Regions from separate parts of the Oerskovia sp. PE-21s genome, predicted to be linked through region 2. Evidence: riboswitches for the same ligand, from Rfam matches in the RefSeq annotation. Region 2 holds a riboswitch; each other region holds the start of a gene.
What was found. Region 2 has a riboswitch for thiamine pyrophosphate ahead of thiC (phosphomethylpyrimidine synthase ThiC). Riboswitches for the same ligand answer to the same signal wherever they lie in the genome.

Region 1: another riboswitch for thiamine pyrophosphate. It lies ahead of ACZDYF_RS14490 (thiamine ABC transporter substrate-binding protein); the one in region 2 lies ahead of thiC (phosphomethylpyrimidine synthase ThiC).
Region 3: another riboswitch for thiamine pyrophosphate. It lies ahead of thiD (bifunctional hydroxymethylpyrimidine kinase/phosphomethylpyrimidine kinase); the one in region 2 lies ahead of thiC (phosphomethylpyrimidine synthase ThiC).

The regions. Positions count from the first base shown of each region.
Region 1 is NZ_JBUXJM010000007.1:134,960-138,227, forward strand. Features, by position in the region: gene ACZDYF_RS14485 (ABC transporter permease) at 1-750, opposite strand, end outside; gene ACZDYF_RS14490 (thiamine ABC transporter substrate-binding protein) at 753-1,844, opposite strand; TPP riboswitch at 1,903-2,027, opposite strand; gene ACZDYF_RS14495 (DUF4235 domain-containing protein) at 2,199-2,468, shown strand; gene ACZDYF_RS14500 (serine hydrolase) at 2,536-3,268, shown strand, end outside.
Region 2 is NZ_JBUXJM010000004.1:376,256-379,523, reverse strand. Features, by position in the region: gene ACZDYF_RS10455 (response regulator) at 1-69, shown strand, start outside; gene thiC (phosphomethylpyrimidine synthase ThiC) at 135-1,829, opposite strand; TPP riboswitch at 1,820-1,929, opposite strand; gene ACZDYF_RS10445 (hypothetical protein) at 2,041-3,111, opposite strand.
Region 3 is NZ_JBUXJM010000010.1:131,952-135,219, reverse strand. Features, by position in the region: gene ACZDYF_RS17545 (hypothetical protein) at 1-79, shown strand, start outside; gene thiD (bifunctional hydroxymethylpyrimidine kinase/phosphomethylpyrimidine kinase) at 158-1,765, opposite strand; TPP riboswitch at 1,757-1,857, opposite strand; gene pip (prolyl aminopeptidase) at 2,375-3,268, opposite strand, start outside.

The DNA.
Region 1 (3,268 bases), on a different contig from region 2:
CAGGTCGAGGAACTGGGTGGTCTGGATCCAGATCTCGGTCTCGATGGTCCCGTACTGGACGCCGCCCAGGACGAGCACGACGCCGAACGCCGTCGCGCAGAACAGGAACACGATCGACGCCGCGGACGCGATGGCCGGCGCCAGGGACGGCAGCGTCACGGACCGGAACGCACGCCAGGGCGAGGCGCCGAGGGCGCGGGCCGCCTCCTCGGCGCGCGGGTCGAGGTGCTCCCACAGCCCGCCGACCGTGCGGACCACGACCGAGTAGTTGAAGAACACGAGCGCCAGGACGATCGCCCCGAACGTGCCGTCGAGCCGCAGGAACCCGAGCAGCCCGCCCTCGACGAGCAGCGAGCGGAACGCGACGCCGACCACGACGGTCGGCAGCACGAACGGCACGGTCACGAAGGCCCGCAGGAACGTGCGCCCCCGGAACCTGCACCGGTACAGCACGTAGGCGCCGGGCACGCCGAGCAGCAGCGAGATCACGGTCCCGAGGATGCCCTGCCACAGCGTGAGCCCGATGATGCGCCAGGTCCGCGGCTCGGAGAACACCTCGGCGAAGCCGGAAAGGTCCAGCGAGGCACCCGAGGCGTCCTGGGTCACGAACCCGCGCGCGACCAGCGTCACGACGGGCCACGCGAAGAACACCCCGAGGAACAGCAGCGGCAGCCCGGCGGCGAGCCCCCACAGGAGGACCCGCCCGCCGCGCTGCACGACCGCGGGCACGCCGCGGCTCACGGGCATCATGCTCAGCCGATCACCGTCGACGTCCACGCCTTGATCCACTCGTCGCGGTGCGCCGTGATGTCGGCGGGAGCGACCTCGAACGGCGCCGGGGACAGCGGCGCGAACTCGGCCCACCCCTCGGGCAGAGCGACGTCCGCGTTCGCGGGGTACATGTACATGTTGTCCGCGATGTCGGCCTGGAACGCGTCGCTCACGAGGAAGTCGACGAGCTTCTTGGCGCCCTCGGGGTTCTCGGCGCCGGCGAGCACGCCCGCGTACTCGACCTGGCGGAAGCACGTGTCGAGCAGCGCGCCCGTGCTGGTCGAGGTGCCGTCCTCGGACACGGTGAACGCGGGCGACGTGGAATAGGACAGCGCGAGGGGGCGCGGGCCCTTGCCCTCGGAGCCCGAGAAGTCGACCGAATAGGCGTCGGACCAGCCGTCGACGACCTTGACGCCGTTGTCCTTGAGCTCGGCCCAGTAACCTTCCCAGCCGTCCTCTCCGTACGCGCCGACCGTCGCGAGCAGGAACGACAGCCCGGGCGACGACGTCGCGGGGTTGGTGACGACGAGCAGGTCCTTGTACTCGGGCTTGGTGAGGTCGTCGAGGGTCACGGGCTCCGCGAGGCCCTTGTCGGCGAACCAGGTGTGGTCGACGTTGACGCACACGTCGCCCAGGTCCACGGGTGTGAGCGCGCCGTCGCCGACCGCGTACTGCGCGGCCGAGCCGGCCAGGCCCGCGGGCGTGTAGGGCTCGAGCACGCCCTCGTCGATCGCGCGCGTCGCGAACGAGTTGTCGATGCCGAACACGACGTCGCCCAGCGGCGAGCCCTTGGTGAGCACGAGCTGGTTGACGAGCGCCCCGCCGTCGCCGGGGGCGACCTGCTCGACGGTCAGCCCGGACTCCTTCTCGAACGCGGCGAGGACGTCCTCGCTGACGTTGAACGAGTCGTGCGTGACGAGGGTGACGGTGCTGCTCGCGGCGCTCGACCCGCTCTCGCCCGATCCCGCGCCCGTGCTGCCAGCGCAGGCCGCGAGGGCCAGCGCGCCGATCCCGCCGACGAGCCCCAGGCCTAGCCTGCGGGGGGTGCTGCGGCGGATACTGATGGTGTTCACGTGTCCTCCTTGGACGTCACAGGAGGGGGACCTCGCGCACGGGAGGTCCCGTGAGCGAGGCTAGAGAAGCCCGACTTCCTCCACCGGTGCTAACCGGATCAGGTTCGAGGGTCTGCGGTGGTCCGCACTCTCAGCGCCCGTTGCCCGGTGTCCCGGGCGGTCGGCGCTCCCCTGTCGTTCACCTGCGACTTTACACCTCGGCCCGACGGCGCGGGCGGGGCTCTCGCGGGTGACGTCCCCCGGGGAGCGCGGCGCCCCGGGGGACGACTACGGTGGGAGTGAGCTTCGCCGTCGGGCCTGCGGGTACGACGGCGGCACCGCCCCGCCCGCCTCACCCTCACCGGAGGAACACACATGGCCGAGAACGAGCAGACCCTCGCCGAGAAGGTCACGACCGTCGCGCTGACGCTGGCCGCAGGCTGGATCGCCCAGAAGGCCGTGAGCTACGCGTGGGCCAAGGCGACGGGGCACGACGCGCCCAAGGACCTGGACGACCCGGAGGTCGGCATCATCAGCGCCGTGACGTTCGCCGCTGCGGCGGCTGCCGCGAGCGTGTTCGCGCGCCGGTTCGCGGGACGCGAGGCCAAGCGGGTCGTGAAGCGCTTCGTCGCGCGCGCGTCCTGAGGTCGAGGTCGGGCGGCCCCGGCGGGTCCGCGCCCGCCGTGCGAGGGGTGTTCCGTAGGGTGTCCCGATGCCCTCCCCTCCTGCTGCCCGACGCCGCCGCTCGTCCCTCGTAGGAGGCCTCCTCGTCGTGGGGCTCGCACTGACCGGGTGCTCGTCGCCCGGTCCCGGCTCCGAGGTGTCCCCCACGCCGAGCGTGGCCCCGACCGCGGTCGCGCTGCCGGGCGGGACCGTCGGCAAGGCGGCAGGGTGGGTCCTCGAGGTGCTCAACGCGGACGCGTCCCCCGACGCCGCGACGCTCGAGCGGCGGTTCGCGCGATCGTTCCTGGACCAGGTGCCCGCCGCACAGCTCGTGCCCGTGCTGGAGCAGCTCCGCGCGGACCAGGAGTGGGTGCCGGTCTCGGTCGACGCGGTCGGCCCGGGCGAGCAGCAGGCCGCGCTGACGATCGTCGGCGCGAGCGGTCAGTTCTTCACGATGCAGATCGGGGCCGACGCGGACAGCCGCATCGAGACCCTCTTCTTCGGCCCGGGCGACGACCCGCACCGTGAGCCCGCCGAGAGCTGGGACGAGCTGGGCGAACGTCTCGACGCCGTGGACGCACGGAGCTCGCTGCTCGTGGCCCAGGTCCTGGACGACGGGACGTGCCGGCCGGTCGAGGAGGCCCCCGGCGGCTCGGACGCGGACGAGGTGCTGCCGCTCGGCTCGATCTTCAAGCTCTACGTGCTGGGCGCCGTGTCGCAGGCCGTCGAGGCCGGGACGCTGACCTGGGACGACGCGCTCACCGTGACCGACGACGTGCGGT
Region 2 (3,268 bases):
CTGCGCGATCGCGTCCAGCTCGTGGTGTGGGCGTACGAGCACGGGATCGCGGCGCCGTCGCCACGGTGATCCGGCCGAGGTAGAACGTTCTGCGCGAGATAGGACGCAGCGCGCACTACCTCGCGCAGAACGTTCTACCTCGGCGTCATGGGCTGGGCGGGAGTCACGGGGAGATACACCCGGCCGCCCGCGTCCGTGAACTCGCTCGACTTCTCCGCCATGCCCGCCTCGATCGCCTCGACCGAGGTCAGGCCGTTCTTCTCGGCGTACTCGCGCACGTCCGCGGAGATCCGCATCGAGCAGAACTTGGGCCCGCACATCGAGCAGAAGTGCGCGGTCTTGGCGGGCTCGGCCGGCAGGGTCTCGTCGTGGAAGGCACGCGCGGTGTCGGGGTCGAGGGAGAGCGCGAACTGGTCGTGCCAGCGGAACTCGAACCGGGCACGGGACAGCGCGTCGTCCCGCAGCTGCGCGCGCGGGTGCCCCTTGGCCAGGTCGGCCGAGTGCGCCGCGATCCGGTACGTGATGACGCCCGTCTTGACGTCGTCGCGGTCGGGCAGCCCCAGGTGCTCCTTGGGCGTGACGTAGCAGAGCATCGCGGTCCCGGCCTGGGCGATGATCGCGGCCCCGATCGCGGACGTGATGTGGTCGTAGGCGGGCGCGATGTCGGTCGCGAGGGGGCCGAGCGTGTAGAACGGCGCCTCCTCGCACAGCTCCTCCTCGAGACGAACGTTCTCGACGATCTTGTGCATCGGGACGTGCCCCGGACCCTCGATCATGACCTGCACGCCGTAGGACTTCGCGACCTTGGTCAGCTCGCCCAGCGTGCGCAGCTCGGCGAACTGCGCTGCGTCGTTGGCGTCCGCGATGGACCCCGGTCGCAGGCCGTCGCCCAGGGAGAACGTCACGTCGTAGTCGCGCAGGATCTCGCACAGCTCCGCGAAGTGCGTGTACAGGAACGACTCCTGGTGGTGCGCGAGACACCAGGCGGCCATGATCGAGCCGCCCCGGGACACGATGCCCGTGACGCGGCGCGCGGTCAGCGGGACGTAGCGCAGCAGGACGCCCGCGTGCACGGTCATGTAGTCGACGCCCTGCTCGGCCTGCTCGATCACGGTGTCGCGGTAGATCTCCCACGTGAGCCTCGCGGGGTCGCCCTTGACCTTCTCGAGCGCCTGGTAGAGCGGCACCGTCCCCACGGGGATCGGGGAGTTGCGCAGCACCCACTCGCGGGTCTCGTGGATGTCCTTGCCCGTCGAGAGGTCCATGAGGGTGTCGGCGCCCCAGCGCGCGGCCCACACCATCTTCTCGACCTCCTCCTCGATCGAGGACGTCACGGCCGAGTTGCCGATGTTCGCGTTGATCTTCACGCCGAACGCCTTGCCGATGATCATGGGCTCGATCTCGGGGTGCCGGCGGTTGGCCGGGATCACGGCCCGGCCGCGGGCCACCTCGTCCCGCACGAGCTCGACGTCCACGCCCTCGCGCGCCGCCACGAACCGCATCTCGTCGGTGATGACCCCGGCCCGTGCCCAAGCGAGCTGCGTGCGGGCGCCGCCCGTGCCGTGCTCGGTGGGGACGGCGTCGGGCCGCAGCCACGACGCCCGCAGCGCGGGCAGCCCGCCCGCGAGGTCGAACGCGGCCGGGTCGTCGACCTCGGTGTACGGGCCCGAGGTGTCGTACAGGTCCAGGTGCTCGCCGTTGCTCAGGAGCACGCGGCGCTCGGGGACGCGCAGGTGTTCCGCGCCCGGGACGGGGTGGTGCACCTTGGCGGACCCCGCGATGGGTCCGGTCGTGATGGTGTGCGCGGGCACAGCGGTCTCAGAGCTCATTGCTCTCTCCCTACGTCGGCATGATCCGAACAGGTTCGAACGGTCGGCGGCGCTGAGCCGCCCTCTCAGCTCGCTGCTGCGAGCTCCCGTGGGTGTGGAGTTGTGGGTGGTACTGGTGGTGCTGGGTGGTGCGCGGCCACCGTAGCGCAGGTTGCACGACGGCGGCGCGGGCGTCCCGCGATCAGCCCGGCTCACCCAGCGTCGAGGTCCGTCACCTCTCCTTGAAGTACTTGAACAGGTGCTTCTCCCGGGTCGCGAGCGCCCCGACGACCGCTCCGACGAGCACCGCGCCCGCTCCCGCGAGGACGGTCCGCATGCCGATGACCCAGGTGCTGAGGTGGTCGGCGGGAAGGCCGGCATCGGCGGCGAGCCACCACAGCACCGGAACGGTCACGATCACGGCGGCACCGGTCCACACCGCGGTCTCCAGGAGCACCTGCCAGGTCAGCGCCGAGCGGGGGACCCGGGCGTGCAGGGCTGCGGCGAGCTCGAGGCGGCGCAGACGAATCACGGCGAAGCCCAGGGCCAACCCCAGGAAGGCGGCGGCGATCGGCGCGGGCTTCGTCAGACGATCCCTGAACTCGGCGCTCGCGTCGTACGTCGCGCCGAGCCGGCCGTTGAGCTGCTTCTGGGTGGGCTGAACCTCGGAGGCTGAGTCGGCGACGATGGTCGTGCGCAGGAGCGTCGCCGTCTCGGGCTCGACGGGCCAGATCTCGACCCAGCACGAGTCGAACAGTCCCGCCGCGGGCACCGGCGCGACTGCTGCGTAACCGAGCGCGCGGTCGCGCCCGTCGTCGGGGTACGGGTAGACGGCGCCGACCCGCGCGGGACCGGTGATCGTCGCGATCGAGTCACCGGCGGACGCGCCGAGCGCCTCGGCCAGGTCCGCGGACAGCCACAGTCCCGCCCCGGCGACCCGGCCGCGGTCGAGCGCGCCGAGCAGCCCGGGGGTCGCCTCGAAGCCGGTCAGCTCGCTCGACGGCAGGTTGAGCGCCCGCACGGGATCCCCCGTCCGCAGGGCTCCGGCGGCGTTCACGCCGTCGACCCCTGCGAGGGCCTCGCAGCGTGCCCCGTCGACCTGCCCGGTGGCCTCGAGGATCTGCACGCTCGCGCCCGCGTCCCGGTACTCACGGGCGCCCTCGATCACGCCCGCGACCGCACGCACGTCGACCGCGGCGAGCGCCCCCACGACCACGACGAGCACCGCCGCGAACAAGGTCGCGCGCGTCGTGCCGGACCCGACGTTCCGCCACGCCTCGGACACCACGGACGCGGCCCGCATGGCACGCGCCCGCACTGGTCGCGCGGGCTTCTCCCCCGGCCCGACGCCGCCACTCGCCTCCGCGCGGAGGTGCGCTCCGCCGTCGGGCACGGTGGGGGGTGCTGAACCCGTGACCTGACCGAGGGGCTGTGCGCCAACGGGACGGTGCGAGGCGCCC
Region 3 (3,268 bases), on a different contig from region 2:
CGAGGTCACCACGACGTGGCGCTGGTGGCCGCCGGGGTACGACTGCGGGTACCCGGCGGACGGCGCGCAGAGCGCGTAGCGATTCCCGCGCCGAGAAGTGAGCAGATGCCCCGGTTCGAGCCCGATCCGGGGCATCTGCTCACTTTTCGGCGGGAGCTCAGTGCGCGGCGAGGGGCGGCGCCGGCCAGGTCGGTCGCGTCAGCCCCTGCTCGAAGAACAGGTACTCGTGCATCGAGGACAGCTCGAACGCGCGCAGCATCCGCTCGCGCTCGGCGGGCGAGGCCCAGCGCGCGGCCTCGTCGGCGAACGAGCACGCGGCACGCGTCGCCTCGGCGAAAGCCGGGTCGCCGTAGAGCGCGATCCACCGCGCGTAGGGGTGCCCGTCGAGGTCTCCTGCCTGGCGCACCAGGACGTCGCCGATGTGCGAGTACAGCCAGTAGCACGGCAGCAGGGCCGCGACCGTCTCCGCGTAGGACCCGTTCGAGGCCGCGTGGAGGTGGTTCGTGTAGGCGGCCGTCACGGGAGACGGGTCGACGCTCTCGACCGCCCCACGGTCCATCCCGGCGTGCTCGCCCAACCAGTCGCGGTGCAGCGCCTGCTCGACCTCGAGCGAGGTGACCGCGGCGCCCGCGAAGAACTGCCGCGCCTCGGGCGTGGGCGCGAGCCGGCTCGCCCGCGACAGCACGCGCGAGTACTCGGCGAGGTACGCGGCGTCCTGCGCGAGGTAGAACCCGAAGTCCCCCGCTGAGAGGCTCCCGTCCGTGAGCTCCCGCACGAACCCCATCCCCTCGACGGCCTCGCGCCACCCCGCGATGCGCTCCCAGGCCTCCTCGGAGAACGCCCGCTGCCCGAGCGTGGGCAGGTGCGCCAGGTGGTCGACGGGTCCGCGCCCCGTGCCCACGGCCAACGCTCCCCCGGCTCGCAGCGCGCCCGTGAGCCAGGTCTTCGCATCGCGCACGGCGCCCGCCCAGTCGTCACGCCGGGGTCGCAGCGCGGCGACCGCCGCCGACAGCGAGCACCCGGTCCCGTGGGTGTGCACGGTGTCGACGCGGGGCGCCGAGAAGGTCGTGACGTCGTCGGGCCCGCGAGCGCCCACCAGGGCGTCGGGCGACTCCTCCCCGGTGAGATGACCACCCTTCAGGAGCACGACGGCGCCGCTCACCACGTGCAGGCGCCTCGCCTGGGCGAGGGCGTCGGACCAGGTGGTCGCGGTCTGCTCGCCCACGAGGACGGCGAGCTCAGGGAGGTTGGGCGTCACGAGGTCGGCGAGCGCGACCAGCTCGCGCACGGCCTGCTCGGCCCCCTCGTCGAGGAGCCGGTGGCCGCTCGTGGCGACCATGACGGGGTCGAGCACCACGAACGGCGGCTTCGCGCGCCCGAGCCACGCGGCGATCGCGCGCGCGTTGGGCTCGTTGGCGACCATGCCGATCTTCACGGCGTCGATCACCACGTCGTCCGAGACCGCGTCGAGCTGCTCTGCGAGGAACTCCGCGCCAGGGACGTGGACCGTGCGGACGCCGTGCGTGTTCTGCGCGACCAGGGCGGTCGTGACCGCCATGCCGTACGCGCCGTGCGCCGCGAACGCCTTGAGGTCGGCCTGGATCCCGGCGCCCCCCGTCGGGTCGGTGCCTGCGATGGACAGGACGCGGGGGCGGGAAGGCTCGGGCCCCCGCGACGCGCCGTGCTCGTCCGCGACCACGGCGTCCGCCGCAGGCGTGCGGGCAGGTGCGGGCCGGACAGGTGTGGTGGTGGCAGCAAGCGACATTGCCGACATCCCTTCGCTAGTGCTAGCTAGATCAGGTTCGACGGGTGTGATCTCAGCCCGGCTCGTGGGAGCGGGCACCCCGTGTCTTCGCAGGGAACTCTAGCTGGCGGAAAGTCCTGCCGGTCGGCGGAGACCACCAGGTGTCGCGAGAGGTCGGAACGGTCGAGGCCTACGAGGCCTCGGCCGGCACGGTCTGCACCATGAGGCTCGACAACGGGACGTACCGGTCGAGGCACCGGACGACGCGCTCGACGTCGGCGCGCGCGGCGTCGGGCACGAGGGCGACCGTCGTCGGGCACGAGGGCGACCGTCGTCGGGAGCGGCGGCAGAGCGAGTGGTGTGACGGCGTACTCGACCGAGGGGTCCTCAGTGCAGACGTTGATCCCGTCGGGCCACCCCTCGACCACGACGAGCCACGGCCCCTGCGTGGGGATCGCGACCCGCCCGGTCGAGCCCGGCGCCGCGGCCAGCGCGAGCGAGCCGCACGACACGGCCAGGACTCCGACGAGCAGTGCCGTACGGCGGGGCATGGCGGTCACCTCGTGGTCGTCCTCGACGGCGGGGGCAGGTGGAGCAGGTGGGGCCACCACCGTAGCCGAACGGCGAGGGCTAGACCGCGAACCGGTCGGTCGCCGCGACCAGCGCCTCCGGGAACCCCTGGCCCCCGTGACCCGCGCCCTCGAGCACCACGAGCTCGCTCCCCGGCCACTCCCCGTGCAGACGCCACGCGACGTCGAGCGGTCCCGACACATCCTGCCGCCCGTGCACCAGGACGGCAGGCACCGTGCCGAGCCCGCGCACCCCGGCCAGCAGAGCGCCGTCGGGCAGGAAGGCCGCGTTGGCCCAGTAGTGCGTCACCAGGCGTGCGAACCGCAGCCGGAACTCCGGGTCCTCGTAGCGGTCCCAGGGCTCGAACCCGTGCACGAGCGAGACGTGCACGTCCTCCCAGCGGCACCAGGCCACCGCTGCGCGCTCACGCACCGCACGATCCGGGGACGCGAGCAGGCGGGCGTAGGCCGCCGCGAGGTTGCCGTCGCGCTCCGCCACGGGAACCTCGGCCACGAACCGGTCCCACTCCTCGGGGAAGAGACGACCCATGTCGCGCGTGATCCACTCGACCTCTCGGGCCGTGGTGCTCGTGACCGCTCCCAGGACCACCTCGGTGACGCGCTCGGGGTGCGCCACCGCGTACGCGAGCCCGAGCGTCGCACCCCACGACGTCCCCAGGACCAGCCACGCATCGATACCGAGGTGCTCGCGCAGCCGCTCGACGTCCGCTACCAGGTGCGCCGTGGTGTTCGTCGACAGGTCGGCGTCGTCCTCGCTCGCGAGCGGTCGGCTCCGACCGCAACCCCGCTGGTCGAGAAGGACCACGCGGTAGCGCTCGGGGTCGAACGGCCGCGCCGATCCCGGCGTGCTCCCTGCTCCCGGCCCGCCGTGCAGCACGACCGCGGGCTTGCCCTCCGGGTTGCCCCGCGCCTCCCACCAGATCTCGTGGCCGTC